4 regions of the Bradyrhizobium sp. WSM1253 genome follow, and region 3 is predicted to be linked to each of the others. Evidence: predicted binding sites of a transcription regulator. Region 3 holds the regulator's gene; each other region holds the start of a gene.
What was found. Region 3 encodes PhoB, which activates phosphate uptake and scavenging genes when phosphate is short. Its sites were predicted from a motif close to TGTCATNNANCTGTCAT; they were not measured.

Region 1: phnC (phosphonate ABC transporter ATP-binding protein) is a predicted target of PhoB. The motif match lies at 2,880-2,896, and genes of this name have one in related genera.
Region 2: ugpB (sn-glycerol-3-phosphate ABC transporter substrate-binding protein UgpB) is a predicted target of PhoB. The motif match lies at 6,444-6,460, and genes of this name have one in related genera.
Region 4: BRA1253DRAFT_RS24715 (DUF2794 domain-containing protein) is a predicted target of PhoB. The motif match lies at 2,696-2,712, and genes of this name have one in related genera.

The regions. Positions count from the first base shown of each region.
Region 1 is NZ_JH600073.1:4,090,610-4,098,413, forward strand. Features, by position in the region: gene phnE (phosphonate ABC transporter, permease protein PhnE) at 1-873, opposite strand, end outside; gene phnD (phosphonate ABC transporter substrate-binding protein) at 950-1,885, opposite strand; gene phnC (phosphonate ABC transporter ATP-binding protein) at 1,949-2,758, opposite strand; gene BRA1253DRAFT_RS20930 (acetyltransferase) at 2,942-3,601, shown strand; gene BRA1253DRAFT_RS20935 (alpha-D-ribose 1-methylphosphonate 5-triphosphate diphosphatase) at 3,598-4,791, shown strand; gene BRA1253DRAFT_RS20940 (DUF1045 domain-containing protein) at 4,810-5,508, shown strand; gene BRA1253DRAFT_RS20945 (hypothetical protein) at 5,512-6,105, opposite strand; gene BRA1253DRAFT_RS20950 (selenium-binding protein SBP56-related protein) at 6,183-7,583, opposite strand.
Region 2 is NZ_JH600073.1:4,723,502-4,731,305, reverse strand. Features, by position in the region: gene BRA1253DRAFT_RS23845 (pyruvate, water dikinase regulatory protein) at 1-552, shown strand, start outside; gene BRA1253DRAFT_RS23840 (nucleoside triphosphate pyrophosphatase) at 572-1,180, shown strand; gene coaE (dephospho-CoA kinase) at 1,204-1,803, shown strand; gene dnaQ (DNA polymerase III subunit epsilon) at 1,832-2,548, shown strand; gene secB (protein-export chaperone SecB) at 2,545-3,027, opposite strand; gene BRA1253DRAFT_RS23820 (Tim44/TimA family putative adaptor protein) at 3,443-4,138, shown strand; gene BRA1253DRAFT_RS23815 (murein transglycosylase A) at 4,116-5,642, shown strand; gene BRA1253DRAFT_RS23810 (Smr/MutS family protein) at 5,639-6,229, shown strand; gene ugpB (sn-glycerol-3-phosphate ABC transporter substrate-binding protein UgpB) at 6,527-7,804, shown strand, end outside.
Region 3 is NZ_JH600073.1:4,261,275-4,269,078, forward strand. Features, by position in the region: gene BRA1253DRAFT_RS21710 (OpgC domain-containing protein) at 1-429, opposite strand, end outside; gene apaG (Co2+/Mg2+ efflux protein ApaG) at 623-1,027, shown strand; gene BRA1253DRAFT_RS21720 (Hsp33 family molecular chaperone) at 1,077-2,096, opposite strand; gene argF (ornithine carbamoyltransferase) at 2,243-3,190, opposite strand; gene BRA1253DRAFT_RS21730 (aspartate aminotransferase family protein) at 3,190-4,392, opposite strand; gene BRA1253DRAFT_RS21735 (GcrA family cell cycle regulator) at 4,848-5,360, shown strand; gene phoB (phosphate regulon transcriptional regulator PhoB) at 5,580-6,287, opposite strand; gene phoU (phosphate signaling complex protein PhoU) at 6,311-7,027, opposite strand; gene pstB (phosphate ABC transporter ATP-binding protein PstB) at 7,039-7,804, opposite strand, start outside.
Region 4 is NZ_JH600073.1:4,901,623-4,909,426, reverse strand. Features, by position in the region: gene BRA1253DRAFT_RS24730 (ABC transporter permease) at 1-291, shown strand, start outside; gene BRA1253DRAFT_RS24725 (Bax inhibitor-1/YccA family protein) at 562-1,353, shown strand; gene BRA1253DRAFT_RS24720 (GNAT family N-acetyltransferase) at 1,639-2,169, shown strand; gene BRA1253DRAFT_RS24715 (DUF2794 domain-containing protein) at 2,263-2,631, opposite strand; gene BRA1253DRAFT_RS24710 (thioredoxin family protein) at 3,228-4,004, opposite strand; gene acnA (aconitate hydratase AcnA) at 4,239-6,959, opposite strand; gene ccmA (heme ABC exporter ATP-binding protein CcmA) at 7,202-7,804, shown strand.

The sequences.
Region 1 (7,804 bases), 170 kb from region 3:
CTCCTTGCCGAACAGGCGGCCGCGCAGCCAGCCGGTGCTGATGTCGATGATGAAGACCGTGACGATGATGGTGAGCAGGATCGCGCTGACGTCGGAGTAGTAGAACTTGCGGATGGCGACGACGAGCTCCTGGCCGATGCCACCGGCACCGACAAAGCCCATCACGGAGGCCTCGCGGACGTTGATCTCGAAACGCAGCAGCGCGTAGCTGGCATAGCCTGCCGTGACCTGCGGCAGGATGGCGAAGCGCATACAGGAGAGCCAGCTTGCGCCGGTCGAGCGAACGCCTTCGACCGGCTTCATGTCGGCGTTCTCGACGATCTCCGAGAACAGCTTGCCGAGCGCGCCGGTGGAGTGAATCGCAATTGCGAGCACACCCGCCATCGGACCGAGACCGAAGGCGATCACGAAGATCAGCGCAAACACGATGCCGGGCACCGTGCGGGCGAATTCGAGCAGGCGCCGCACCGTGAAACGCAGCCAGGGCGCGGGCGAGGTGTTTTCAGCAGCGAAGAAGTTGAGGCAAAATGCAAAAACCGCGCCGATCAACGTGCCGACATAGGAGATCAGCACGGTCTCGCCCAGCATCTTCAGCCATTTGCGCCAGCCCCACAGCCACTCGCCGACATCGGTCCAGACCCGCTGTCCGTTGTCGAGTGTAAGGATGCGGTCGAAATAGCTGATGAAGTTGCCGTAATGGGTGAACAGCGTGCGCAGATTCACTTCGGCGCCGAACGCGGCCAGACACAGTGCAGCGGCGAAGATCACGGCTCCAAACAGGAGTCGGAGCCGCCTGCGCGCGACCGCCTGGCGATAGGCGGCGTTGAGCACGGCGAGCTGCTGCTCGGGAAGGATCGAAACCGCGACGGTCATCTGATCAGGAAAGGTGGTCGATCAAAGAGAAAGAGCCGGGTCCATCGACCCGGCTCCAGTGGCATCGTCCCGAAATTCAGGACGCCTTCTTCTTACGCAGCGCATCGACGAACTTGATCAGCTCGATCGTGCCATCCCAATCCTTGGTGGTCGCGGGATGAAAACCCTTCTTCTGGCCGTCCTGGAGGCGATCGAAGGCCGCCTTGTCCTTGGCCGGCGCGTCGAAGAACGCCTTGGCGATGGCGGCCTTGGCCTCTTCCGGCAGGTCGGAATTGTAGGCATAGGGACCGTTGATGATCGGCGCCGATTTGTGGATGATGCGGAAATCGTCCTTCTTCATCGCCGAGCCGTCGGCATTCTTCAGCATGCCCTTGGTCAGCATCTGCGCCAGCGTCGAATCGTCATCGCTGGTCCACTGGTTGGCGGCAACGTCGACAGTGCCCTGCGCCAGCGCCAGGATCGCGTTCTCATGGCTGCCGGTGAAGACGACCTTGCTGAAATAGGTGTCGGCATCCGCGATGCCCATCTTGTCGAGCTCGAAGCGCGGCACGTTGTTGCCGGAGGTCGAGTTCGGGTCGACCAGGCCGAGGTTCTTGCCTTTGAGCTGGTCGATGCTCTTGTAGGGGCTGCTCGTCTTGACGAAGAACACCGAGTAGTAGCCGGTCGAGCCGTCGGAATTGATGTCGTTGGCGAAGGCGTCGGTCTTGACGCCGGTCAGGCGGGCGCGGGCGAACGAGGCAGAGCCGTAGCTCGCGATGTGGATGTTGCCGGCGCGCTGGCCTTCGATCACGGCAGCGTAGTCGTTGGCGATGCGCAGCGTGACTTTCACGCCCAGTTCCTTGGAGAGATAGCTCATGAACGGCGCCCAGCGCTCGGTGACGCCCGAGGCGTTTTCCGCCGGAATGACCGCGAAGGTCAGCTCGGGGTATTTGGCCTTCCAGTCTTCGGCGGACGCGGAAGCCGTGAACGCGAGCGCGGCGGCGCCGGCAAGAATCAATCTGCGAGTAATCATGATAGCCTCTTCATTGGTTGAGGTCGGTTGACGCAAAACTGGTGAGTCCTGAAGCGGCGCAGCTCAGGCGGCGGCCGCCGTTCCAAGCGCCGGAATGCCTTGTCGCACCGGTGCAGGCGTGCCGCCCATGACATCGGCGGCTTCGAGATCGTAGAGCTCGCGCGCAACGTGCTCGGTCAACTCGGCCGGCGCGCCGTCGAACACCACGCGACCCTGCGCCATGCCGATCAGCCGGTCGCAATAGCTGCGCGCCAGATCGAGCGAATGCAGGTTGCAGAGCACGGTGATGCCGAAATGCTTGTTGATGCGCAGCAGCGCATCCATCACGATCTTGGTGTTGCGCGGGTCGAGCGAGGCGATAGGCTCGTCGGCGAGAATGATGTCGGGCTGCTGCACCAGCGCGCGGGCGATCGCCACGCGCTGCTGCTGGCCGCCGGAGAGCTGATCGGCGCGCTGGGCTGCGAGCGGGGCGATATCGAACTGTTCGAGCGCGGACATCGCCAGCGCCTTGTCCTGCTCGGGCCAGGTCTGCGACAGCGAGCGCCAGGCTGGCATCGTCGCGAGCCGTCCCATCAGGACGTTGGTGAGAACATCGAGCCGGCCGACCAGGTTGAACTGCTGAAAGATCATCGCCGAGCGCGCTCGCCACTGCCGCAGCTCCTTGCCGCGCAACGCGGTGACGTCGAGGCCGTCGAACAGGATGCGACCCTGCGAAGGCGTCGCGAGACGGTTGATGGTCCGCAGCAGGGTCGACTTGCCGGCGCCGGACCGTCCGATCACGCCGACGAAACCGCCGGGAGAGACTTGAAACGAAGCGTCGTCCACCGCGGCTTTCACGCCGAAGCGACACGTCAGACCTTCAACCACCAGCATGCAGGGCTCCAGAGTAGCTGGGACCCACCGCTAACGCCGGCGCTTGACACTTGTGTGACACGGACGTTGCGGTGCGGCGATCCTACACACCTCATCCCCTGTTCATCCCTTGTCACCGCGTCGTCATGACATTGTCATCAAGCCGCTCGAAGAGAAACGCCCGCCCTCTCGTTCGGATGCAACATGGCCGCCAAAGCTCTTTCGGTCCAGCCGACCATCGATCCCTCGGCGAAGCTGCACGACACCAGGCTTGGGGCCTACACCGAGGTCGGCGCGCGCACGATGCTGCACGAAGTGACGATGGGCGATTACTCCTATGTCGTGAATGACGCCCAGATCACCTACACCACCATCGGAAAATTCTGCTCGATCGCGGCGATGACACGGATCAATCCGGGCAATCACCCGATGCACCGGGCCACGCAGGCGCATTTCACCTATCGGTCGAGCGCCTATTTCGAAGGCGAGAGCGACGACACGGAATTCTTCGACTGGCGGCGCCAGCACCACGTCCATATCGGCCACGATGTCTGGATCGGTCACGGCGCGATCGTGCTGCCGGGTCGCAACATCGGCACCGGCGCGGTGATCGCGGCCGGCGCCATCGTCACCAAGGACGTGCCGACCTACACCATCGTCGCCGGCAATCCGGCGCGCATCGTGCGCCGGCGGTTCTCGGAAGAGGTTGCGGGGCGGCTTGCGAGGCTCGCCTGGTGGGACTGGGATCACGACAAGTTGCGTGAAGCCCTGCCCGATTTCCGCAAGCTCGGGATTGAGGATTTCCTCACGACATACGAAGCAGGGGCACCTTCCTCTGCCAGCAAACGAAGCGCGGTCGCGTGACAGACATATTCCTCGAGGGCGGCCGGGCCCTGATCGGCTCCGAGTTCGTCGAAACGTCGCTTCTCGTGTCCGGAACGGACATCGCGCAGGTCGATGGCTCTCGTAGCCGCGTACGACTTGCGATCGACGCGCGCGACCTGCTGGTGCTGCCTGGCATCGTCGATCTGCACGGCGATGCCTTCGAGCGACAGATGATGCCGCGTGCCGGGGTAGACTTCCCGATCGATGTGGCGCTCGCCGACAGCGATCGCCAGGCGATCAGCAACGGCATCACCACGGTGTTTCACGCCACGACCTGTTCGTGGGAGCCGGGCCTGCGCAGCGCCGACAATGCGCGCGGCCTGATGGAGGCGATCGAACGGCAGCGCCCGCAGTTTGCCGCCGACACCCGCTTTCACCTGCGCCACGAGACCTACAATCTCGACGCCGAGGCCGAGATCTCGCAGTGGCTCAGCGAGGGCCGCGTCGACCTGTTCGCCTTCAACGACCACATGGACGGCACGGTTGGGGACATGGCCAAGCCCCGCAAGCGCAACCGCATGGTGGAGCGCACCGGCCTCTCGGGTGAAGATTTCGACCGGCTGGTCGGACACATAATGTCCCGCGCCGCGGATGTGCCGGCTTCCGTGTCGCGACTCGCCGCGGCGGCGCGCGCCGCCGACGTGCGGATGCTCTCGCATGACGATGCGACGCCGGCGATGCGCCAGAGCTTTCGCGCGATGGGCGTGGCGATCGCGGAGTTTCCGATCAACGAGGAGACGGCGCGGGCGGCAGCAAGCCACGGTGATGCCATCGTCTACGGCGCGCCAAACGTCGTGCGCGGCGGTAGCCACACCGGCTGGACCAAGGCATCCGACATGATCGCCAAAGGGCTCTGCTCGGTGCTGGCCTCGGACTACTACTATCCCGCGCAGCTGCTCGCTGCGTTCCGGCTCGCCGCCGATGGCGTGCTGCCGTTGACCGAGGCCTGGAATCTGGTCTCCGCCGCGCCTGCGCGCGCGACCGGCCTTGCCGATCGCGGCGTGCTCGCGGAAGGCCGGCGCGCGGACATTCTGCTGGTCGACGACCGCATGCCGCTGCGGCCGCGGCTGATCGCCGTGATATCAGGCGGCAAGCTCGTACATCTCACCGACGCGACGCGGTTGCTTGGCATGGCAGCTACCCCGCGCGAAGCTGTCGTCGCGGCATAAACCGGTTATGTTCGGTCCATGACAGATTTTCCCCGCTACGCGATCTATCATGCCGCCAGTGCCGACAGCGCCGTCTCGCGCTTCGGCGCCGAACTGCTCGGCTATGATGCGCATACCGGCCGAGAGCTGCCGTTCCCGGACGAGGCCCTGCGCACGGCTCCGGACTGGCGTGATGTCACCGCCGATCCCCGCAAATACGGCTTTCACGCCACGCTGAAGGCGCCGATGGCGCTGGCGTCCGACAGGCGCGAGGTCGAGCTTGTTGCGGCCTGCGCGACATTCGCCGGCAGGGCACGCGCAATTCCGGTGATCCGCCCGGTCGTCGATTCCATCAGCGGCTTCATCGCCGTCATTCCGGCGGAGCCGGTCGGCGAACTCCAGCAGCTCGCCGCCGATTGCGCGCGCGACTTCGATTCCTTCCGCGCGCCGCTGAGCGCGGAAGACCGCGCGCGGCGCAAGCCGGAGAAGCTGAGCGAACGGCAACGCGACTATCTCGACCGCTGGGGCTATCCTTACGTGATGGAGGAATTCCGCTTCCACATGACGCTGACGGGCCGGCTCGACGCGGAGCGGCGCGGGCCGATTCTGGACATGCTGCGGGGAAGGTTTGCTGCGCTCGGTCTCAAGACGCTTGCGATCGATCGCGTCGCGCTGTTCAAGCAGGATGACGCCAAAGCTCGCTTCCGCATCATCGGCGAGTGGGCCTTGACGCAGTAAGCGTCAGTGCCAGCTCGCGAGATTGAAGCCGAGCGCCACAACGCCAACCAGAATGAGGCTGGTCGCCCAGATTACATCCAGATTGAACCAGCTTCGCGAGACGAATCTCAATCCCAGATGGCGGTAGACTAGCCATGCCAGGCATCCGCCGGCGCTGACCATGGCGGCAACGTGCACCAAAGACACCAGCACCGCCATCCCGAGACTCGCCTTCATCAGCGCGCCGGCGGCCTCATGGCCGGCATCGAGTTCGAAGGCCTGGCAGAGCCCGAGATAGATCGGCACGAGCATCAAGGCGGCGCCATGAGCAATGGCAACGGCAAATGACCAGAGCGCCAATTGCGTCGGCGGAATTCGTGCCAGCGCGCGCGGATGGCGCCGCTCGACCAGCCGATAGACGCCGAAGCCGATGACGAGAAGGCTCGCGCCGAGCTGGATCGAACGCTGCCACTCGGCCAGCACGAGAAGGAACGCGAATGGCAGCAGCACGAGAAGCGTTGCCAGGAGATGCCCGGCCGCCAGAGCCCACAAAGCACGAAAGAGCGCGCGCGGGCTCTTGTCCATGAGCCCGGCCGAAACGGCGAGCGGCCAGCCCATTCCCGGATTGACCCCGTGATAGAGACCGCTCGCAACAAGAGCGAGCCACAGCCAGCCGAGGCTCGCGTGTGCCCAATCTAGGCCGACGGGTAGCAAAAGGAGTCCGTCGAACAATCACCGCCCTCCAGCCTGATCTGGTGCGCACGATATCCGTCGGGGAAGCTCACGAAGTAGTTCTTGTCGAGCTCAAGGCCGCCATTGCGACCGACATTGGCCATGACTTCCACACCCGGAACGCCATCGGGATAGAACTGGTCATCCCAGGTGGAATAGAGCGAATTGGTCCAGTACACCCGCCTGCCGTCGCGGCTGATCTCGACCATCTGCGGGCCGGCCGCAAATGCCTTGCCGTTCGGATGACGGGTGCGGCGCGCGATGCCGCCGATGTGAACCGAGCCCGCAAGCTTCGGCTTTCGCGGATTACTCACGTCGTACTGGCGCATCTCACCCGTGCCCCAGCACGAGACGTAGAGAAAACGATCATCCATCGACAGGTCGATGTCGGTCACCAGCGGCGGCACGGCGCCAAAGCCCTGAAGCAGCGGCGGGAGCTTCTCCTTTGGCGCAGGCTCGGACGGGATCGTCGCCGTCTTCTCCGCATGGAATTTTCCGCCTTCGCGCCACCAAGTCCAGATCGAGGCTTCGAGATTCGTGGTGTCGACCACAACGCCTACGAAGCCGTATTCGCGAACCGGATCGTGCGCCGGCCGTACCTCCAGCGCCATCTGATGATTGGCGCCGAGGTCGATGGTCTGCACGTTGCGACGGGCGCGAAGATCCCAAAAGTGGAGACGATGGCCATATTTGTTCGCCAGCAGATCTTCCGCGACGATTCCGTTCTCGAACTGCGGCGGCAACGCCCATTCACTCGTCACCATGTAGTCGCGCGGCAGGTTCCACCAGAAATCATAGTGCAGCGTCTGCGGACCGCGGTCGATCTCCCATCGTCCAAGGACCTCGAACGTCTCGCAATCCATGATGAAGACGCCTGGAGGCCCGTTAGTGCCGTCCTTGCCGCCGCCGCCGAGCGTGCTCACATAGACGCCGTCCGGCCCGCAATGGATGGTATGCGGCCGCGAATAGCCGGTCTTTTTGAAAACTTCCTCGGGCTCGATGATTTTGTGGATTTTGGCTTTGGTCGGATCGGGCTTGGTATCGATGATGTAGATCCGCGACGAGCGCAGCCCGGGAATGATGAGATAGCGCCGCTCGATGAAGGCATGCCCAGTGAGCGGCGACAAGGCGGAGGAGCAGGCATTCCAGCCGAAGTGATGAAACTCATCGCCCTTGTTGGGCATCGTCACGGTGTGGACGATCTGGCTGTAGGTCGGCGATCCCGGCTTGACGTCGATGACCGCGAGAGCATCCGGTTTTGAGAAATCCGGACTGAGCAGCAACGTGTAGGCAAAGTTCTCCGCAGGAGCTTCCATCGCAAGCTTGGGCGATGCGTGAAAGGTGGGATCCGGCCTCATCGTCATGGCACTGCCTCCCTGTCTCGTTGGTTCGCACCAACCTGGTTCGGAATAGCGGCATAATGAAGAGTTGTTGCGCGATGTCTTGATATGCTCCGCGGGCCTGGTTGGCGAGCGAACAATATGTCATCGCCGGGCTGCGCGAAACCGCCCGAACCGCGTTAATTCGACGCTTTCAGCCGGCGGGATCAGGCCAGGGCGCGCACCTCACAGCGCGCCTCACACTC
Region 2 (7,804 bases), 460 kb from region 3:
ATGCAATTGTTCGAGGCGTATCTCGGAGCCGCCACGACCGGCCGGGTCGGTGCCCAGCACGTGCTCAACGCCGAATACTTCAAGCGCATCGACGCGCTGAACTACACGATGATCCATGATGACGGTCAGCATGTCGAAGGGCTCGACGACGCGGACGTGGTGCTCGTCGGTGTCTCCCGCACCTCCAAGACCCCGACATCGATCTATCTTGCCAACCGTGGCATCCGCACCGCCAACGTGCCGCTGGTTCCAGGCATTCCGGTGCCGTCGCAGTTGGAAACGTTGACGCGACCGCTGGTGGTGAGCTTGCATGCGACGCCGGAACGCTTGATCCAGGTGCGCACGAACCGCCTGCTCTCGATGGGCGCCGATTCCAGCGGCGACACCTACACGGACAAGCAGTCGGTCGCCGAAGAGGTCGCATTTGCCCGCAAGCTGAGCGCCAAGCACGATTGGCCGCTGCTCGACGTCACGCGGCGCTCGATCGAGGAAACCGCCGCGGCGATCATGAAGCTCTATAGTGATCGTCAGCGTAACCGGCCTTCTGAATAGTTTTGGGAATAGTTTCGTGATGGGTCTGTGGCTCGGCAAATCCTCATTGATCCTGGCCTCGCAGAGCAGCGCGCGAAAGATGCTGCTGGCCAATGCCGGGCTCGAGTTCAAGGTGATCACAGCTGATATCGACGAGCGCGCGATCCAGGCCGCCTCCGGGCTGTCTGGTCCGCGCGAGATTGCCTTGCTGCTGGCGCGCGAAAAGGCCAAGGCGGTCTCGGCTCATCACGCTGGAAGCACCGTCATCGGTGCGGATCAAACGCTGGCGCTTGGCGATCGCATCTTCAACAAGCCTGCGGGCCGCGCCCAGGCGCTGGCGCAACTGCGCGATCTCTCCGGACACAGCCATGAGCTGAATTCTGCCGTGGCGATAGCACGTAATGGTGAGATCATCTTCGAGGACGTCTCGGTCGCCCGCCTCACCATGCGGCAGATGACCGAGGCCGAACTTTCGACCTATCTCGACATCGCCGGCGATGCCGTCACCACCAGCGTCGGCGGCTATCAGCTCGAAAGCCTGGGGATCCATTTGTTCGAGCGTATCGAGGGCGACCACTTCACCATTCTCGGCTTGCCGCTGCTGCCGCTGCTTGCGTTCCTGCGGCACGAGCGGCTAGTTGCGGTGTGATTGGCAAAGATGGCTGGGCGCTGATGCGAATCTTGGGACTGACCGGCTCGATCGGGATGGGAAAATCCACCACCGCGAAATTATTCGCGGAGGCTGGCGTCCCTGTCTACGATGCCGATGCCGCCGTCCATCAGCTCTATGAGGGCGAGGCTGCGCCCGCGATCGAGGCCGCCTTCCCCGGCACCACCGCGAACGGCAAGGTCGATCGGTCAAAACTGTCGGCGCGTGTGGTGCACGATGCTGCGGCCATCAAGCAGCTGGAGCAGATCGTCCATCCGATGCTGGGCGCTTCCCGCAAAAAATTCTTCGCCGACGCCGAAGCCGCCAAGGCGCCCGTCGTGGTGCTGGACATTCCACTGCTGTTCGAGACTGGGGGCGAGACGCGGGTCGATGCCGTAGTCGTGGTGACGACGTCTCCGGAACTGCAGCGCGAGCGGGTGCTGGCGCGCGGCACGATGGACGAGGCCAAGCTCGACGCCATCATCGCCAAGCAGACACCCGACGCGGAAAAGCGCAGGCGTGCCGATTTCGTGGTGGATACGTCCCACGGACTCGATCCGGTGCGCGCCCAAATCGCGCACATCCTGGCGGAGGTCGTTAAGATGCCGCAGCGGCGCGCCTGATTCGGCGCCTGACACGGCTTCTCAGATCATGCGCGAAATCGTTCTCGACACAGAAACCACCGGCCTCGACCCGCTGCGGGGAGACCGCCTGGTCGAAATCGGCTGCGTCGAGATGCTCAATCGCATGCCGACGGGGCAGAGTTTCCACGTCTATATCAATCCCGAAAGGGACATGCCGGCAGAAGCCTTCGCGGTGCACGGGCTGTCGGCCGAGTTCCTGGCGACCAAGCAGCTGTTTCACGAGGTCGTCGACGATTTTCTGGAGTTCATCGGCGATGCGCCGCTGGTGATCCACAATGCCTCGTTCGACATCAGCTTCATCAATGCCGAGCTCGACCGGATCAAGCGCCCGGCGATCCCGCGTGAGCGGTTGGTCGATACGCTGCTGCTGGCACGGCGTAAGCATCCCGGCGTGTCGAACCGGCTCGACGATCTCTGCTCGCGCTATGCGATCGACAATTCACGCCGCACCAAGCACGGCGCGTTGCTCGACGCCGAGCTGCTTGCGGAAGTCTATGTGGATCTGGTCGGGGCGCGGCAATCGCAGCTGCTGCTGGCCTCGGAATCCGAGGAGACTCGCGCCAACGGGGCTGCTGATGCGCCACGGCGGCAGCGGCCAGCGCCGCTCGCGCCGCGGATTTCAGACGCCGAGCGCGAGGCCCACCGGGCCTTCATCGCAACGCTCGGCGACAAGGCGATCTGGAACGAGTTCTTGCCCGCTCCAGCTGTCGCTTCGGCCGGTTAGGCCTGACCGCTCGGCTGAGCGGCCATTTGCCGCTCCATGTTCTGACGATAGAGGCCGACGAAGTCGACCGGGTCCAGCATCAAAGGCGGGAACCCGCCGTCGCGCACGGCCGTGGCGATGATCTCACGGGCGAACGGGAACAGCAGGCGCGGGCATTCGATCATTACCAGCGGATGCAAATTGTCCTTCGGCACGTTGGAGATGCGGAACACGCCGGCATAAGCGAGCTCGAACGAGAACATGATCTTGCCGGCGGTCTCGGCCTTGCCCTCGACCGACAGGGTCACCTCGAACTCCTGTTCGCTGAGGTTGTTGGCGCTCACATTGATCTGGATGTTGATCTGGGGCGGTTGGCTCTGCTGCTGGAGCGAGCTGGGCGCATTCGGATTTTCGAACGAGAGGTCCTTGGTATATTGCGCCAGGACGTTGAGCTGGGGAGCCTGGGCCGCCTCGGGAGGGGTGCCGTTACCGTTGGTCATAAGAGTGTCTCCTTACCCGATTGGGCTGAATTTCGCGGCGGTTGGCTAACATAGGGCTACCTCGTTCCACAAGGACGAACGGTCCCGGATGGGGAATTCCGGCCACGGCCACAACTGCGGCGTTCATCCCGCCGATCCAGCGCAACTGCGCCTTAAACGATTGAAGATGCGCGATTTCCGGCCAGGATCGGGTTTCCCCTTAAGCATAAAACGCGCTACACTCGGTGCTGTGCCAAAAGGCGCCATTGGCCGGGCAAGATTTCGTGCCTACATCCCACGGACCTGACGCGCGGACCCGAAATGGTGATGTGGACTTGCCGTTCCGGTATGGAACGGTCTACTGGCCGGATCGATTTTCCCGGCACGATCCTTTCGAGACGGCCCCTTCTACAGACGACCAGAAAGCGAATACGACGTGGACATCTACACCATCATCTTCCTGGCGCTGGCGGTCTTCATCTTTCTGAGGCTGCGCAGCGTGCTGGGGCAGCGCACCGGCAACGAGCGGCCGCCGTTCGACCGTAACGCGCTCCAGGGTGCCCAGGACAAGAACGTCGTCACCATGCCGGGCAAGGTCATCGACCAGGCTCCGTTGGCGCCGACGGCCGAGCCGGCCCCGCCCTCCGACCGCTGGAAGGGCCTGACCGAGCCGGGCACCGTGCTCGCCCAAGGTCTCGATTCCATCGTCGAAAAGGACTCCACCTTCGATCCGCGCCATTTCATCTCCGGCGCCCGCGGCGCCTATGAGATGATCGTGCTGGCCTTTGCCAATGGCGACCGCCGCGCGCTGCGCGACCTGCTGTCGTCGGAGGTCTATGAGAGCTTCGATGCCGCAATCAAGGAGCGTGAGAAGAACGAGCAGAAGACCGAGACGCGCTTTGTCTCGATCGACAAGGCCGAACTCGTCGGCGCCGAGCTGCGCGACCGCACCGCCCAGCTCACGATCCGCTTCGTCTCGCAGATGATCTCGGCCACGCGTGACAAGGCCGGCAACATCGTCGATGGCAGCGCCGACACCGTCGCTGACATCACCGACATCTGGACTTTCGCCCGCGACATCACCTCTCGCGATCCGAACTGGAAGCTGGTTGGCACCGGAAGCGCGAATTAAGGCTTTCCTGAAGACCAGCGCGACGGCGCTCTGCGCAGGTGCCGTCGCGCTGTCGTCGTTTTCACTTGGCGCCGAGGCGGCGCGGCGCCACTATCGCAGCCATCACCATCATCTCCCGGAATTGCCTGCCGCGCCGCCGCGCGCCTTGCCGTATCCGCAGCTTCCCCTGCCGTTCGAGATTCCCGGCGCGCAATATCTGCCGCTGGCCTGGGCCGACGTGAAGGGCTGGGGCGACGACAATCATCTCGCCGCCTACCGGACCTTTCGCGCGAGCTGCCGTCCGATCAGCGCCCAGACCGGCGCGCCCGAACCGAAGGCTTTGGGCGCCTCTCTGGCCGAACCCTGCCGGGTCGCCAAATCGCTCGAGCTTACCGACGACGCCAGGGCCAAAACCTTTTTCGAGGAAAATTTTGCGCCGCTACGGATCTCTCGCCTCGGCGAGCCGGATGGTTTCGTCACCGGCTATTACGAGCCGGTGCTGGAGGGATCGCGCACGCAGACCGACGTCTACAACGTCCCGGTCTATCGCCGCCCGTCGAACCTGTTCGTGCGCGGCTACAAGCAGGATTCGGTCAGCCTGCCCAACAAGGGCCCGGTCTATCGCAAGATCGGCCGCCGCAAGCTGGTCCCCTATTACGACCGCGCCGAGATCGAGGACGGCAAGATCGCCGGCCGCGGACTCGAGATTGCCTGGCTGAAGGACCCGACCGATCTGCTGTTCGCCCAAATCCAGGGCTCGGCGCGGATCAAGTTCGACGATGGCGGCACGGTCCGGCTCAACTACGACGCCTATAACGGCTATCCCTATACAGCGGTCGGTCGCATCCTGATCGAGCGCGGCATCATTCCGAAGGAAGAGATGTCGATGCAGAAGATCAGGGAGTGGATGGCGCAGACACCAGACGGTGCCAAGGAGCTGCGGCGCCAGAACCGCTCCTACATCTTCTTCCGCGAGGTCAATCTGTCCGACAAGGAGGAGGCCGTCGGCGCGCAGGGCATTCCGCTGACGGCCGGCCGCTCGATCGCGGTCGACAAATCGCTCCACGTCTACGGCACGCCGTTTTTCATCGAAGGCGAGTTGCCGATCGATTCCGAACGCGCGAAGACGCCGTTCCATCGGTTGATGATCGCGCAGGACACCGGCTCGGCCATCATCGGTCCGGCGCGCGCCGATCTCTATTTCGGCGCGGGCCAGGAGGCCGGCCGCGTCTCCGGGCGGCTGCGCCATGCCATGCATTTCGTGATGCTGGTGCCGAAGGGTCTCGATCCCACGGCGCGTGCCGCGCGGCTGCCGGTGCCGGACCCGCGGCCGTCGGAGAAGATCGCGAAGCTGTTTCCGCAAACAGAGCCCGCGAAGGACAAGCCGGCGGCAGCCGAGGCGCAAAGCAGGAGCGAGACGGTCGCTGTCGCCGGTCCAGTCCCGCTGCCGGTGCCGCGTCCCGTGATCGAGCCGGTTCAGGAGCCGCGGCGGCCGGTGAAAAATCGTTCCCATCGGCAGCAATGAAGCGATCGTCCCGTCCGCCCGTGCTGGAGCCTCGTCCCTCGCCGCGCCGTCGCGCGCTGAGCGAAGAAGAGCGCGCGCTGTGGGATACGGTCGCAAAGCAGGTCAAGCCGCTGAGGAAGCCTCGTGCGGTGAAGGCGCAAGCTGCGCCGCGCACCGAGCCTTCCCCCGCAGCGCCCCCCACGCGGCCTGCGCCATCACCACGTCCGATTGCCGCTGCCCCGGCACTGCGTGCAGCGAAGCCGGCGGTGCCGCCGCTGGCGCCGCTCGGCAAGCGCGAGCGCACAAAGTTGTCGCGCGGGCGCAGCGAGATCGAGGCGCGGCTCGATCTGCACGGCATGACCCAGATGCGCGCGCATCGCGCACTGACCGGATTTCTGCACCGCGCTCATCATGACGGCCTGACCTTCGTGCTCGTCATCACCGGCAAGGGCCGAAGCGGCGGCGAAAGCGGCGTGCTGCGCCGCCAGGTGCCGGAATGGCTGAGCCTGCCGGAATTCCGGGCTTTTGTGGTCGGCTTTGAGGAAGCCGGTATCGGCCATGGCGGCGAGGGCGCGCTTTACGTGCGGATCAGGCGGGCGAGATTCTAACCGCGGGCTCGCTGCAACCTCTCCCGCGTGCCTTGCGGGTGAGGTTTCGGAGCCCGCGGGACGATCGTCTGCTTCACTATTCTGCTGAAGACGTAGCGACCAACCCATCACTCCCGAATGCTGCACCGCGAACGGAGGACGCCGCTCGCGGCATTCGCCTATTTGACGGCTTCCCTTTTGCCGCGCTTGCCGCTTTCGTTTCGGCCGCTTACACAGTCATGTGAACGTCATATGGCGCTGCTAGCGCAAGCGATCATTTTTGACGGCCCAAGAGAACGGCCAAGGGAGGTTTACTTGATGGCTCTTAGACACTTTGGAGCGGCTGCCGCTATTGCGCTCACGGTTGGACTATCGGCCTCGCCGGCCTTGGCCGTGACCGAAATCCAGTGGTGGCACGCGATGACCGGCGCCAACAACGACGTCATCGTCAAGCTCGCCACCGATTTTAACGCGTCGCAGAGCGACTACAAGGTGATCCCGACCTACAAGGGCAACTATCCCGATACGATGAACGCCGGCATCGCGGCGTTCCGCGCCGGCAACGCCCCGCACATCATGCAGGTGTTCGAAGTCGGCACCGCGACCATGATGGCCGCGACCGGCGCCGTGAAGCCCGTCTACAAGCTTATGGCGGACGCCGGCGAAAAGTTCGATCCCAAGATCTACCTGCCCGCCATCACCGGCTACTATTCGACGTCGAAGGGCGAGATGCTCTCATTCCCCTTCAACTCGTCCTCGACTGTGATGTGGGTGAACCTCGACGAGCTGAAGAAGGCGAACGTGGAGATTCCGAAGACCTGGCCCGAAACGTTCGAGGCCGCCAAGAAGCTGAAGGCTGCGGGTCACGACACCTGCGGCTTCTCCGGCTCCTGGGTCACATGGGTCAATCTCGAGCAGCTCTCGGCCTGGCACAACGTGCCGCTCGCCAGCAAGGCCAACGGCCTCGACGGCTTTGACACCGTGCTCGAGTTCAACGGACCGCTTCAGGTCAAGCATCTCGAAACCCTTGTCGAGCTGCAGAAGACCAAGACCTATGACTACGCCGGCCGCACCAACACCGGCGAAGGCCGCTTCACCTCCGGCGAATGCCCGATCTACCTGACCTCGTCGGCGTTCTTCGGCAACGTCAAGGCGCAGGCCAAGTTCAACTTCACCGCCGTGCCGATGCCGTATTATCCCGACGTCAAGGGCGCGCCGCAGAACTCGATCATCGGCGGCGCTTCGCTCTGGGTGATGGGCGGCAAGTCGGCCGAGGAATACAAGGGCGTCGCGAAATTCCTGACCTTCCTCTCGGACACCGATCGCCAGGTCTATATCCACAAGGCGTCAGGCTATCTGCCGATCACCAAGGCGGCCTACGCCAAGGCAAAGGAAGAGGGCTTCTACAAGGATCAGCCCTATCTCGAGACCCCGCTGCTCGAGCTGACCAACAAGGAGCCGACCGAGAACTCGCGCGGCCTGCGCCTCGGCAACATGGTGCAGCTGCGTGACGTCTGGTCGGAAGAGATCGAGCAGGCGCTGGCCGGCAAGAAGACCGCCAAGCAGGCGCTGGATTCCGCCGTCGAGCGGGGCAAC
Region 3 (7,804 bases):
CTCGAACCTGGTCGCGACGTAGGAGATTTCGGCAAGGAAGATCGTGAACAGGAAGACGTGGGCGACATAGATCTGCCAGACGCGCCGCAGGATGCGCGCGGTGGCGACGACAATGCCGGACTCCAGCATCGCCCGACCGTACACGAAGGCGGCGGTATAGCCGGAGATGAAGATGAAGATCTCGGTGGCGTCGCTGAAGCCGTAATTGCGGATCGTGAACCAGGTCAGAAGGCTCGGCGGCAAATGGTCGATGAAGATCAGCCACAGCGCAAGGCCGCGGAACAGGTCGAGCCGGAGCTCGCGCTCCCCGATGGCGGGCAGCGAAATGGCCGGCGCGGCCGCGCGCCGCTTTGCCCCCGCGGACTTGACCTCCACAGGTTTAGCGGTTCCCGCGATCGTCGATCCCGTCACTTGGTCGGCAATAGTCATCGGGGGCCTAAAAACCCTTCCGCAAATCGCGACGTGGCAAGGAGTGTACCGGTCCGGCCGTCATCTCGCAAAGCCACCGGATCACATGCAAGTACGTTTGGACCTACACTTGGACGTGTACTTCCCTGCGAATTCAGGCGGGACGATGTCGCCAAGGCCGCCTCCGGCGTTTGGTTCCCGGGCGGTTTTCGGTATGATGGCAATCATGTACCGCGCCGTGACCCGCCAGATCGAAGTGACCGTCGAGCCGAACTTTGTTCCGGAGCAGTCGTCGGCCGACCGCTCCCGTTATTTCTGGGCCTACACCATCGTCATCACCAATTCCGGCGATGAGACCGTGCAGCTCAAGACGCGGCACTGGATCATCACCGATGCCACCGGCCGGCAGCAGGAGGTGAAAGGCGAGGGCGTCGTCGGCGAGCAGCCGACGCTCGCGCCCGGCGAACGCTTCGAATACACCTCCGGCGTGCCGCTCACGACCGCCTCGGGCTTCATGACCGGCCGCTACCAGATGGTCAGCGCAAGCGGCGAACGCTTCGAGATCGACGTGCCGACGTTCTCGCTGGACAGCCCGGATAACAAGCGGGTGTTGAACTAGCGCTGGAAATGGTGGGCACGCTTCGCTTTGCCCACCCTACGGCACCGCGCTACGCGTCCTCGACGCCCGCCTCATCCGGTGTGAACTCGTACACCGAGCTGCAGAACTCGCAGGTCACGACGACCTTGTCGTCCTTGACCATTGCGGCACGGTCGTCGGACGAAAAGCTCTTCAGCATCGATGCGACCGCATCGCGCGAGCAGGAGCATTGCGCCTTCAAGGGCAGCGGATTGAACACGCGCACGCCGCGTTCGTGGAAGAGACGGTAGAGCAACCGCTCGCCGGACAGCTCGGGATCGATCAGCTCGACGTCTTCGACGGTTTCGATCAGCGAGCGCGCCTCGACCCAGGCATCGTCTTCAGCGACGGCATGGACCTCGACGCCCTCGGGCGCATCGCCGGGATGCAGATCGGCCTGCCGCGCGCGCTCGGGCGCCTTCGGCAGGAACTGCATCAGCATGCCGCCGGCACGCCAGCGATGCTTGCCGCCGTCATTCGAACGCCACTCCTCGCCGACGGCAAGGCGCACGCGCGTCGGGATCTGCTCGGAGCGCAGGAAATATTCATGAGCGGCGTCTTCCAGGCTGCCGCCGTCGAGCGCGACCAGGCCCTGGTAGCGGCTCATGTCGGGGCCCTGGTCGATGGTCATGGCCAGATGACCGTGGCCCAGCAGCGCGCCGGAAGTCTTGCCGGAATCCTGGACTTCGCCGAGGCGCGCGGCATCATAGCGCGCATAGGCGCGCAGGCGATCCGGCGCCTGATAGTCCACGACCAGGAACGACACAGGACCGTCGGTCTGGGCCTGGAGGATGAAGCGGCCTTCGAACTTCAGCGACGAGCCGAGCAGCGTGGTCAGCACGATGGCCTCGCCGAGCAGCTTGCCGACCGGCGCCGGATAATCGTGCTTGGTCAGGATCTCGTCGAGCGCCGGACCAAGCCGCACCAGGCGACCGCGCACGTCGAGCGCGTCGACCTCGTAGGGCAGCACGGCGTCATCGATGGGAACCGCGGATGGCGCGCGAACCGGGCCTTCGGGCCCGGTTTTCATGTCAGGGGATTGGGAAACCATGGCGCTTTATTTGGGGTCGGAAGGCGGAATTGGAAGGGGGGCGGCTGCATCCGGAATGCAGAACGGATCGTACGCAAGCACGGCAAACTCGGTGTCGTCCTGGCGAAAGCCAGGACGACGATCCAAAGCTACTTCACCGGCCCGCGTTACTTCACCGCGTCGAAGCACCAGGCCAGAATGCCCTTCTGCGCGTGCAGGCGGTTTTCGGCCTCGTCGAACACGACGGATTGGGGACCGTCGATCACCTCGTCGGTGACCTCCTCGCCGCGATGGGCGGGCAGGCAGTGCATGAACAGCGCATCGGGCTTGGCCAGCGACATCAGCTGGGCATTGACCTGATAGGGCTTGAGCACGTTATGGCGGTGCTCGCCTTCCTTGTCGCCCATCGACACCCAGGTGTCGGTCACGACACAATCGGCGCCCTTCACGGCGGCTTCGGCATCCGTGCCGAGCATGATCGGCGCGCCGGTCGCCTTGATGAAGTCGCGCATCGCTTTTTTCGGCGCGAGCTCCGGAGGCGTCGCGACATTGAGCTGGAACTTGAAGCGCTCGGCGGCGTGCGCCCAGGACGCCAGCACGTTGTTGTCGTCGCCGGTCCAGGCCACCGTCTTGCCCTCGATCGGGCCGCGATGTTCCTCGTAGGTCATCAGGTCGGCCATGACCTGGCAGGGATGCGAGCGCCGCGTCAGGCCGTTGATAACGGGCACGGTGGCGTTCGCCGCAAGCTCCAGCAGCGCATCGTGATTGAGGATGCGGATCATGATGGCGTCGACATAGCGCGACAGCACCCGCGCGGTGTCGGCGATGGTTTCGCCGCGGCCGAGCTGCATCTCGGCGCCGGTGAGCATGATCGGCTCGCCGCCGAGCTGGCGCATGGCGACATCGAAAGACACCCGCGTCCGCGTCGAGGGGCGCTCGAAGATCATCGCCAGCGTCTTGCCTTCGAGCGGCCTGACCGGCTGATGCGCCTTCTGCTTCGCCTTCATCGCGGAGGACGCGGCCAGCATGCGCTTGAGCTCCGACAGCGGCAGCTCGTTGATATCGAGGAAGTGCTTCGGTGTTTTCTTGGGCGTTTTATCGGGCGACGTGCTCATCAGCTTGCCGCCCGCTTGTTGCCGGACAACGCCGTGCAGGCGCGCTCGAGCCGCCCGACGCTGTCCTCGATCTCGGCTTCGGTGACGATCAAAGGCGGCAGGAAACGCACGACATTGTCGCCGGCACCGACGGTGAGCAGCTTTTCTGCGCGCAAGGCGGCAACGAGATCGCCGGAAGGCACCACGGCCTTGATGCCGATCAGGAGGCCCTCGCCGCGCACTTCGCTGACGACATCGCCATGACGGTCGATCACGGAAGCGAGCTTCTGCTTGAGCAGCAGCGACATCCTCTGCACGTGGTCGAAGAAGCCGGGCTTGAGCATGACGTCGAGCACGGCGTTCGCCGCCGCGATCGCGAGCGGATTGCCGCCGAAGGTCGAGCCGTGCGAGCCCGGCGTCATGCCGGACGCCGCTTCCGCGGTCGCAAGGCAGGCGCCGATCGGGAAGCCGCCGCCGAGCGCCTTGGCCAGCGACATCACGTCAGGTTCGACGCCAAGGCGGCGGTATGCGAACAGATCGCCGGTGCGGCCCATGCCGGTCTGCACCTCGTCGAAGGCGAGCAACAGGCCGCGCTCGTCGCAGAGCTGGCGCAACGCCCTCAGGAAGGCAGGCGTTGCCGAACGCACACCGCCCTCGCCCTGGATCGGCTCGATCAGGATGCCGGCGGTCTGCGGACCGATCGCCTTTTTCACTGCCTCGAGATCGCCATGCGCAACCTGGTCGAAGCCCTCCATGGGTGGGCCGAAACCTTCGAGATATTTTGCCGAACCCGTCGCGGCCAGCGTCGCCAGCGTGCGGCCATGGAAGGCGCCTTCGAAGGTGATCATGCGATAGCGGTCTGGATGGCCCTTCGCGGCGTGATAGCGGCGCACGACCTTGATCACGCATTCCAGCGCTTCGGCGCCGGAATTGCAGAAGAACACGAAGTCCGCGAAACTTTCATTGCACAGGCGCGCGGCAAGCTTTTCGCCGTCCGGGCTCTGGAACAGGTTCGACATGTGCCAGAGCTTCGTGGCCTGTTCCTGCAACGCCGCGACCAGCGCCGGATGGGCATGGCCGAGCGCATTCACCGCCACCCCGGAGGTGAAATCGAGATAGCGCTCGCCATTGGTCGCGATCAGCCAGCAGCCTTCGCCACGCTCGAAACCGAGGTCGGACCTGGCGAAAACGGGGAGCAAATGCGGCGCTGCGCTGTTAGTCATGACGGTCACTTGAATGTTGCGGACGGTGTAAGCGTGCATTACGCAACGCACCATCGACCGGCCCGGAAAACGAAACGTGCCGCCTCTTGAGGGCGGCACGTGCGACTATCTTAGGCCTGGTGAAACGGGTGTCAATGCCGCCCGGAAAGCCTCGCGAAACGCTGAATCCGTAGTCTTGCGGTGCCGATTTTGCGGGATTTAGCCACGGAACATGTGGAAGCGAGTCGGCGGACTCTTGCGCGGGAGTCACGCCATATTGTAGCGTTTGGATTGTCAGATACGACATCTCGTGCAGTGGTTCTGATCTTTAAGTCCTTATGTACCGGCGTAAACGTTCGGGCGTTCAAGACGCGCCCGGCGAGCCTTAAGGGATTCTGGCGGCACGGGTTTTTGAAGGCTTAGGCATTCGCTGCGAGGCCCCAGGATGGCTGGCGCGCAGCGAGGGAAAGGGTGCAATGACGGTTTTGACCTGGTCCGATGATCGCGTCGAGCAGCTGAAAAAGCTCTGGGAGGCCGGACTTTCGGCCAGCCAGATCGCGGCGGAGCTCGGCAATGTGACCCGCAATGCCGTGATCGGCAAAGTGCACAGGCTCGGTCTTTCGGGCCGCGCCAAGAGCCCATCATCGGCAGCGCCCCGGCCGCGCAAGGCGCGCCCCGCGCAGCACATGATGCGGGTGAGCCGCCCGATCTCGCGCGGCAACACCGCGCTGGCGCAGGCCTTCGAGGTCGAGGCTGAGCCGGATCCGGTCACCTACGACAACGTGGTGCCGATGAGCCAGCGGCTGTCGCTGCTCGAATTGAACGAGGCGACCTGCCACTGGCCGGTCGGCGATCCCTCGAGCCCGGACTTCTTCTTCTGCGGTGGACGGGCGCTGTCCGGCCTGCCCTATTGCGCCCAGCACTCGCGTGTTGCGTACCAGCCGGCGTCGGATCGGCGCCGCGCACCGGTGAAGCCGGGTCCGCGGTAATCACGGCAAGTCGTCGCGCAAAGACAGTTCAATAATTTCAGTGTCGTCCTGGCGAAAGCCAGGACCCATACTCCGAGCACGCAGTAGTCGTGCGAAAGGGGTAACTCGGAGTCTTCGCCAAACCACTCCCTGTGGTTATGGGTCCCGGATCAGCGCTCGCTTGTCCGGGACGACATCGGAGAATGCAGGGACAGCTCGCCAACAAACAAGCCTGCAACCCTACACCTGCTCCGCCTTCGCAAACCGATCATCCAGCGCGTAGCCGGCGCCGCGGACGGTGCGGATCGGGTCTTGCTCGCGGCCGAGATTGAGCAGCTTGCGCAGGCGGCCGATATGCACGTCGACGGTACGCTCGTCGATATAGATGTCGCGGCCCCAGACGCTGTCGAGCAGTTGCTCGCGCGAGAACACCCGGCCCGGGTGCTCCAGGAAGAACTCCAGCAGGCGATATTCGGTCGGACCGAGATCGATCGGCCGGCCTGAGCGCGCCACGCGGCGCTTGTCGCGGTCGAGCTCGATGTCGCCAAAAGCAAGCACGGTGGCGAGCCGCTCGGGGCTCGCGCGCCGCAGCAGGCCCTTCACGCGCGCCAGCAGCTCCGGCACCGAGAACGGCTTGACGATGTAATCGTCGGCGCCGGTCGCAAGACCCCGCACCCGCTCGCTCTCCTCGCCGCGCGCGGTGAGCATGATGATCGGGAGCTGCTTGGTCTCGGGACGGGTGCGAAGCCGGCGGCACAGTTCGATGCCTGACAGGCCCGGCAGCATCCAGTCGAGCACGATCAGATCGGGGATGTGCTCCTTGAGGCGGGTGTCGGCGTCGTCGCCGCGCATCACCGTCTCGACGTCATAGCCGTCGCCTTCGAGGTTGTAGCGGAGAAGCTCGGTCAGGGCTTCCTCGTCCTCAACCACCATAATGCGTGCGCCCATCGGGTCGTCGCTCCCTTAAGTCTTCAGGTGTTCGGTACCGTGTTGGCGAAGGTCGTCATGTCGCCCTTCGGCCGCTTGTCGGTGATCGCCTGGCCCTCGATCATGTAGAACACGGTCTCGGCGATGTTGGTGGCGTGGTCGCCGATCCGCTCAATGTTCTTGGCGCAGAACATCAGGTGAATACAGAACGAGATGTTGCGCGGATCCTCCATCATGTAGGTGAGGAGCTCGCGGAACAGCGAGGTGCAGATGGCGTCGACTTCCTCGTCGCCCTTCCACACCGCCATCGCCGCCGGCAAATCATGCGCGGCATAGGCGTCCAGCACCGACTTGACCTGCTGCTGCACGAGGTCGGTCATGTGCTCGAGGCCGCGGAACAGCTTGAGCGGATGGAAGTCCGTCTCCAGCGCCGCGACGCGCTTGCCCATGTTCTTGGCGAGGTCGCCGATGCGCTCGAGATCGGTCGCGACGCGCATGGCGCCGACGATCTCGCGCAGATCGACCGCCATCGGCTGGCGGCGGGCGATGGTGAGCACCGCACGCTCCTCGATGCGCTTCTGCAGCGCGTCGAGCTCGGTGTCGATGGCGACGACGCGCTGGCCGAGCGGGACGTCGCGGCGGATCAGCGCGTCGACGGACTCGACGATCATGCGCTCGGCGATGCCGCCCATCTCGGCGACCAGGCGGGTGAGTTCCTGGAGGTCGGTGTCGAAAGCCTTTGCGGTATGTTCGGAAGCCATGTCGCGTCTCCTCAGCCGAACCGGCCGGTGATGTAATCCTGCGTGCGCCGGTCGGTCGGCGACGTGAAGATCTTGCTGGTGTCGTCGAACTCGATCAGCTCGCCGAGATACATGAAGGCGGTCTTGTCGGAGACGCGCGCCGCCTGCTGCATGTTGTGGGTGACGATCGCGATCGTGTAATCCTCGGACAGCTCCTGGATCAGCTCCTCGACCTTGGCGGTCGAGATCGGGTCGAGCGCCGAACAGGGTTCGTCGAACAGGATCACCTCGGGCCGCACCGCGACGGTGCGGGCGATGCAGAGGCGCTGCTGCTGGCCGCCGGAGAGCGACAGGCCGGAGGCGTTGAGCTTGTCCTTGACCTCGTTCCACAGCGCGCCGCCGCGCAGCGCCTTCTCGACGCGGCCGTCCATTTCGGACTTCGAGATCTTCTCATACAGGCGGATGCCGAACGCGATGTTCTCGTAGATCGTCATCGGGAACGGCGTCGGCTTCTGGAACACCATGCCGACGCGGGCGCGCAGCAAATTGAGGTCCAGCTTGCCGTCGAGGATGTTGGTCTGGTCGAGCATCAGCTGACCAGTGGCGCGCTGGCCGGGATAGAGGTCGTACATCCGGTTGAAGATGCGCAGCAGGGTCGACTTGCCGCAGCCCGACGGACCGATGAACGCCGTGACGCGATTGGCGCCCAGCGTCAGGTTGATGTTCTTCAGCGCGTGGTGCTCGCCGTAATAGAAGTTCAGGTTGCGCACGGTCACCTTCGGGGGCGCCTCCGGCAGC
Region 4 (7,804 bases), 640 kb from region 3:
TACGATGCTGTAATCCTCAAGACCCTGGGCGCGACCCGGCTGCGGCTGCTCGGCGCCTATGCCCTCGAATACCTCCTGATTGGCCTCGCTACGGCGGTGTTCGGCGTTTTCGCCGGCAGCGTCGCGGCCTGGATGATCGTGACCCGGCTGATGACCCTCACTTTCGTCTGGCAGGGCGGCAGCGCCGCCGGCGTGGTCGCGGCTGCCTTGGTCGTCACGGTCGGCCTCGGGCTCGCCGGCACGCTGCTGGCGTTGAACAAAAAGCCCGCCACGGTGTTGCGGAATTTGTGACAAATGGTAGCGGGCGGCGGCACGGGAGCGAAATCGCACGATTCCGGCGATTAACCACGTCCGCTCGTCTGGATTGCAGGGAAGGGCGACATTCAGCCGCGCGTGGACGGTTGCAGCGGATGTGTTAGTTTCCCACATATCGAGTGGGTTCGGAGCCCCGATTGTTAGCCAAAATTTAGTCGGCAGACATCGGTATCCGAGATAGAGTTTGACGAACCGGCGGCATGGCGACCCTCATGCCGGACCGGACCAACCAACGGGAATTCGACCATGTCGGACCTAGACCGCAATTACGCTTCTCCTTTCGGCAGGGCCGCCGGGCGTGTTGACGCCGCGACGGTCGATGCCGGCCTGCGCGCCTACATGCTGCGCATCTACAACTACATGAGCATTGGCCTCGCCATCACCGGCTTGGCCGCGCTCGGCGTCTACATGGCCGCCGTGACGGATGTTCCGACCCCGGAAGCCGTCCGCGTCGGCAAGCTGTTCCTGACGCCGTTCGGCTACGCGATGTTCGTCAGCCCGCTGAAGTGGCTGTTCATGCTCGCGCCGCTCGCCATGGTGTTCGTGATCTCGGCGGGCATCAACCGTCTCGCTCCCTCGACCGCCCAGATCCTGTTCTGGGTGTTCGCGGCGCTGATGGGCGTCTCGCTGTCCTCGATCTTCCTGGTGTTCACGCACACCTCGATCGTGCGGGTGTTCTTCATCACCGCGGCGACCTTCGGCGCGCTCAGCCTCTACGGCTACACCACCAAGCGTGACATGAGCGGAATGGGTTCGTTCCTGTTCATGGGCCTGATCGGCATCGTGATCGCGAGCCTGGTAAACCTGTTCCTGGCGAGCTCGGTGCTGCAGTTCGTGGTGTCGGTGGTCGGCGTGCTGGTGTTCGCGGGCCTCACGGCCTGGGATACCCAGCGGCTGAAGAACGACTACATCTACGGCTACGCCTCGGCCGGCGGTGACATCGCAGAGCGTGCGGCCATCACCGGCGCGCTGTCGCTGTACCTGAACTTCATCAACCTGTTCACGCTGCTCCTGCAGCTCCTCGGCCAGCGCGACTAAGCGCTGAGGCGAGAGGACGGACACGAACCCCGGCCGAAAGGCCGGGGTTTTTGTTTGGGTGGGCCGGACGTCGTCATCGCCTGCCTTGTGCGCAATTGCGCACTGGGGCGGGCGATCCAGTACGCCGCAGCGGCTCTGTTCTTGCTGCACTGTTTCGGAGTACTGGATGCCCCGCCTACGCGGGGCATGACAGCGGAGAAGATGGAGGCTGCTTCGCTCGCAATGACGACGTGGGGAGGCGGTTCGCCTCTTCCAGCCGTCCCAGGAAGGCTCTAATCTTGCGGCATGTCCGCACCCGATATCAGGCCCACCATTGAGGCCGACCTTCCCGCCATCACCGCCATCTACCAGCAGGCTGTCCGCGAGGGCACCGCGACGTTCGAGCTGGAGCCGCCCGATCTCGCCGAGATGACGCGCCGCTACCGTACGCTGATCGACGGCGGCTACCCCTATTTCGTCGCCATCCTCGACGGGCGCGTCGCCGGCTACGCCTATGCCGGCGCCTACCGGCCGCGGCCGGCCTACCGCTTCACGGTCGAGAACTCGATCTATCTCGATCCGTCCTTCCACCGCCGCGGCATCGGAGCGCTCCTGCTGGAGCGGCTGATCGTCGAGTGCGAGGCGCGCGGTTTCCGCCAGATGATCGCCGTGATCGGCGATTCCGCCAATGCGGGTTCGATCGGCGTGCACAGCAAGGGCGGCTTCAAGATGATCGGCACGCATCCCAGCGTCGGGCTGAAATTCGGCCGCTGGCTGGACACGGTGATGATGCAGCGGGATCTTGGCGAGGGCGCGAAGAGCGTGCCGGGGAAGTAAGGCCCGTAGCCCGGGTGAGCGAAGCGATACCCGGGAAGGCTGCAAGCAAAGACCCGGATGTCGCTACGCTCATCCGGGCTACTGGATCCCTGCTCACACCACCGCCAATTTGCGATCGATCACCAGGAGCACGCGCTCCAGTTCGTGGCCGCGGCGCAGGATCAAGCCCGTCGCCGAGATCACGCTGTACATGCCCTGCTTGCGCGCGAGGCGCGGATCCTTCTCGATACGATAAATTGGCACTTCCGAGGCGCGGCGGAAGACCGAGAACACGGCGCGATCCCTGAGGAAGTCGATGGCATAGTCGCGCCACTCGCCGTCGGCGACCATCCGGCCGTAGAGATTGAGAATACGGTGCAGCTCGAGCCGGTTGAACGTCACGCGGCTCAGCTGCGCATTCGAAGCGGCGGGGCGCGCCGCCGCGCGCTGTTCGCTCGGATCGGCATCCTCCGACAGACTCATAGGTCGCCTCCTGTCGCATCAGCATGACCGCGTCCGCGAAGAACCGTCCCCGGAACCGCGGATCATGACAGTTGCATGATCGCGCCAACTGTTCCCCACCGCAAGGGGCCCCTGGAAGGACACTGGACCGGAGCAAACCGCCCACACGCAGCGGTGGAACTCTGTCGCGGCAAACCGTCACGGGATCGTTAGCAGGAATCACAGTGTCGCCGCTTTTCCGCCAAGCGACTGCCGCCCTGCATTGCGAAAAGACTTGTGTGCGTTGACCCGGTCCTTTCGGTTCCGGATTCCTCAGCCCCCAGCCCCCCGGGGCCGTCAGGATCGGGTCTGTTCGCACGACAAGGAGGGCCAACGCGAGTTGGTCCTTTTTTGTTTGGGTCGGTTTTGTCTGTGTCGGGATGTTTCTGCCTCGACGCATATCTCACCATCTCCGCACAAACTCTCTCCCCTCATCCTGAGGAGCCGCGAAGCGGCGTCTCGAAGGATCGAGGCCGAGCTGCCTCAGTAGGGCCTGCATGGTTCGAGACGGCGCTGACGCGCCTCCTCACCATGAGGATTGAGAGCGTGCTTGAGTCGGAAGATTCGAAGTGTGCGCGTCAGTGCAGCGACGTATACGCCGCGCCCAGCATCGGGCCCGGCTTCTCGCGGCTGCCGTCCTGAACATAGACCACGGCACCGTCGACGCCGTCGCGCGTGAGGTTCTCGATCGGCACCGTCCAGCTTTCCGGACGGCCGGTCCAGTCGCCGACCTTGAGCAGGTTGCGCACCACGTTGTGATAGATGACCTGCTGTCCACGATTTTCGCCGCGGCTGATCGCGATCGGCACCGATTTCGCAATCGAGCAGATCCAGACCTCGCCGTGGGACACGGTCGGCTCGTTGCTCGCGGCCACCGAGACGTTGATCTGCTTGCCCGCGAGCGACATCGTCACCGGCACGCTCATCACGCCCGTGCCCGTGTCGGTTTTGCCGATCGCGCTTTCGATGCCGGTGCGGTCGCTGCCGACGACATGCGTGGAGCCGTTGACCACGACCTGCGGTGTGTAGACTTCGCGATCGCCGCGCATGCGCGAATAGGCACGCTGCCGTGCAGAGAAGCGCGAATCGGCCAATGTGTCCTTCCAGCCGAGATAGTCCCAATAGTCGATCGGCATGCTCAGCGCGATGATCGAGGGATCGCGGGCGAGGTCGCCGATGATCTTGTCGGCCGGCGGGCAGGAGGAGCAGCCCTGCGAGGTAAACAATTCGACAACGGCGCGGGGATCAGCCTCGGCAGGACGGATGACGGCGACGATCGCACAGAGACCAAGAGCTCCCGACCAGAGGGCGCCGGACCAGCGTGAAACCAGATGAGAAGCCGTCATTGTTGTCATGTCGAACGCCGTACACCATTGCTCGTGAGAGGGAAATCTTACCGCCGGATGGTCACCGTAGTCTTACGGGCCTCACACTTTCGTCCGCCAAAGTAACCGTCCAAAGCGTGGGGTTCTCCGCCGGGCGGGCCCATCTGAAGCCTGCCGCAAACGCGTGAAGGCGGCCTTGTGATAGGCCGCCTTCGTGTAACCTACTACTCACTTCGCAGTGAGCCACCGTTCACAAGTCCGCGCTTACGCCGCGAGCTTGCGCAGCACGTAGTGCAAGATGCCGCCGTTGCGGTAGTATTCCAGCTCGTCCAGCGTATCGATGCGGCAGAGCAGCGAAACGCGCTGCAGCGAACCGTCGCCGGAGACGATCTCCGCGGTCAGCTTCTGGCGCGGCTTGAGCTCGCCGACGAGGCCGCGCAGCGTGACCTTCTCGTCGCCCTTCAGACCGAGCGACGACCAGGAGGTGCCGTCCTCGAACGTCAGCGGCAGCACGCCCATGCCGACCAGGTTGGAGCGGTGGATGCGCTCGAAGCTCTGGCAGATCACGGCGCGCACGCCGAGCAGACGCGTGCCCTTCGCGGCCCAGTCGCGCGAGGAGCCGTTGCCGTATTCGGCGCCGGCGAACACCACCAGCGGCACCTGCTCCTGCTGGTACTTCATCGCGGCGTCGTAGATCGACATCTGCTCGCCGTCTGGCCAGTGTTTTGTCAGACCGCCCTCAGGGATATTTCCATCCGCGCCCTTGAGCATGAAGTTCTTGATGCGGATATTGGCGAAGGTGCCGCGCATCATGACTTCATGGTTGCCGCGCCGCGTGCCGTACTGGTTGAAGTCGGCCGGACGTACCTGGTGTTCGCTGAGATATTTGCCGGCGGGCGAGGTGAGCTTGATCGAACCGGCCGGCGAGATGTGGTCGGTGGTGATCTTGTCGCCGAACATGGCGAGGATGCGGGCCTCGACGATGTCGGTGACCGGCTCCGGCTCCTTCTTCATGCCTTCGAAATAGGGCGGGTTCTGCACATAGGTCGAGCTCATGTTCCAGCGATAGGTCTCGCTCTCGACCGTCTTGATCTTGCGCCAGTTGGTGTCGCCCTTGAACACATCGGCATACTTCTTCTTGAAGATCGACGCGGTCACGAACTTCTTCATGAAGGCGTTGATCTCCTTCGTCGTCGGCCAGATGTCCTTCAGGTAGACCGGCTTGCCGTCCTTGCCTTCACCGAGCGGTTCGATGGCGAGGTTCTTGGTGACGGTGCCCGCGAGCGCGTGGGCGACCACGAGCGGCGGCGAGGCCAGATAGTTCGCCTGCACGTCCGGCGAGACGCGGCCTTCGAAGTTGCGGTTACCGGAGAGCACGGCAGCCGCGACAATGCCGTTGTCGTTGATCGACTTCGAGATCTCCTCGGGCAGCGGACCGGAATTGCCGATGCAGGTGGTGCAGCCGAAACCGACCAGGTTGAAGCCGACCTTGTCGAGATCGGCCTGGAGACCGGAATCGGCGAGATAGGCCGCCACCACCTGACTGCCCGGGGCGAGCGAGGTCTTCACCCACGGCTTTGCCTTGAGGCCCTTCGCGGCGGCGTTGCGCGCCAGCAGACCGGCGCCGATCAGCACGCTCGGGTTCGAGGTGTTCGTGCAGGAGGTGATCGCGGCGATGACGACGTCGCCATGGCCGATGTCGAACTTCTTGCCCTCGACGGCAAAGCGCTTCGCCGGCTCCTCGGCCTTCTTGTATTCGGTGGCGAGCGCGAGCGAGAAGCCCTCGGCCACGGACGGCAGCGCAATGCGGCCTTCGGGGCGCTTCGGACCGGCCATCGACGGCACGACGTCACCGAGGTCGAGCGTCAGCGTCTCCGTGAACACCGGATCGGCCGACTTGGCGGTGCGGAACAGCCCTTGCGCCTTCGCATAGGCCTGCACCAGCGCGACGCGCGCCGAGGCGCGGCCGGAGGTCTTGAGATAATCGAGCGCGGCGGCGTCGACCGGGAAGAAGCCGCAGGTCGCGCCATATTCGGGCGCCATGTTGGCGATGGTCGCCTTGTCGGCGACCGAGAGATGGTCGAGGCCGGGGCCGAAGAACTCGACGAACTTGCCGACAACGCCGAGCTTGCGCAGCATCTGCGTCACCGTCAGCACGAGGTCGGTCGCGGTGACGCCTTCCTTCATCGCGCCCTTCAGCTTGAAGCCGACGACGTTGGGCAGCAGCATCGACAGCGGCTGGCCGAGCATGCAGGCTTCGGCCTCGATGCCGCCGACGCCCCAGCCGAGCACGGCGAGACCGTTGACCATGGTGGTGTGGGAATCGGTGCCGACCAGCGAGTCGGGATAGGCGACCTCGAAGGTGCCGGTCTTCTTGCCGACCGTCATCTTCTCCTTCTTGGTCCAGACCGTCTGGGAGAGATATTCGAGATTGACCTGGTGGCAGATGCCGGTGCCGGGCGGCACGACGGAGAAGTTCGAGAACGCCTTCTGGCCCCATTTCAGGAACTCGTAGCGTTCCTGGTTCTGCTTGTATTCCTCGGTGACGTTCTTGCCGAACGCCTTGTTGTCACCGAAGAAGTTCACGATCACGGAGTGGTCGATGACGAGGTCGACCGGCACCAGCGGATTGATCTTCTCGGCATCGCCGCCAAGCTTCTGCATCGCGTTGCGCATCGCGGCGAGATCGACCACGGCGGGGACGCCGGTGAAGTCCTGCATCAGCACGCGCGCCGGGCGGAAGGCGATCTCATGCTCCAGCGACTTCTTGCGCAGCCACTTCGACACCGCGACGATGTCTTCCTTCTTGACCGAGCGGCCGTCCTCGTTGCGGAGCAGGTTCTCGAGCAAGACCTTCATCGAATAGGGGAGTTTCGAAATTCCCTTCAGACCATTCTTCTCGGCCGTGGGCAGGCTGTAATAGACATAGGTCTTGGCGCCGACCTTGAGGGTCTTTTTGCATTTGAAGCTGTCGAGCGAGGTCATGTAGGAAATCCCAATTGTTAGTTATACCCGGCAGGGTATTTTAACACCGTCAGCGTAGGCAGGCTGAGTCGCTTGCAGGGGCAGGTTGAGTTGCTGCATCAAGTAGTTCCGGGCTTATAGAAGCTTTCTAACCGCGCCGCCACAGCCACAAACGTGCCGCGGCAATCCGCGAGCCAAAAATTCCCATACGCTACCCCAAGTTTTCCTGAGGCCTGACGTTGAGCGGGCTGGTACGAGGCGAGATGCAGCTTTCCGGACATGGGGTCACATGCGTGCGGGGCGGCCGCGAGGTGTTTGCCGGGCTCGATTTCGGGGCCGGCTCCGGCGAAGCCGTGGCGGTCGTGGGCCGCAACGGATCGGGCAAGACCTCGCTGCTGCGGCTGATCGCGGGCCTGCTCATTCCGGCGGGCGGCACGATCGCGCTGCACGGAGGTGACGCCGAGCTGACATTGCCGGAGCAATGCCATTATCTCGGTCATCGCGACGCCCTGAAGCCAGCCCTGAGCGTGGCGGAGAATCTGACGTTCTGGGCCGATTTCTTGGGCGGCGAGCGTTTCGACGCCGGCGAGAGCCTCGCCACCGTCGGGCTCGACCATGCCGCCGATCTGCCCGCCGCCTTCCTGTCCGCAGGCCAGCGCCGCCGGCTCTCGCTGGCCCGCCTGCTGACCGTCCGCCGGCCGGTCTGGCTCTTGGACGAGCCGACCACGGCACTGGATGTCGCGGGCCAGGACATGTTTTCCGGATTGATGCGCGAGCACTTGGCGCGCGGCGGCCTGATCGTCGCCGCCACCCACGCCCCCCTCGGGATCGATTCGCGGGAGCTGCGGATCGGGGGTGCGGTGTGA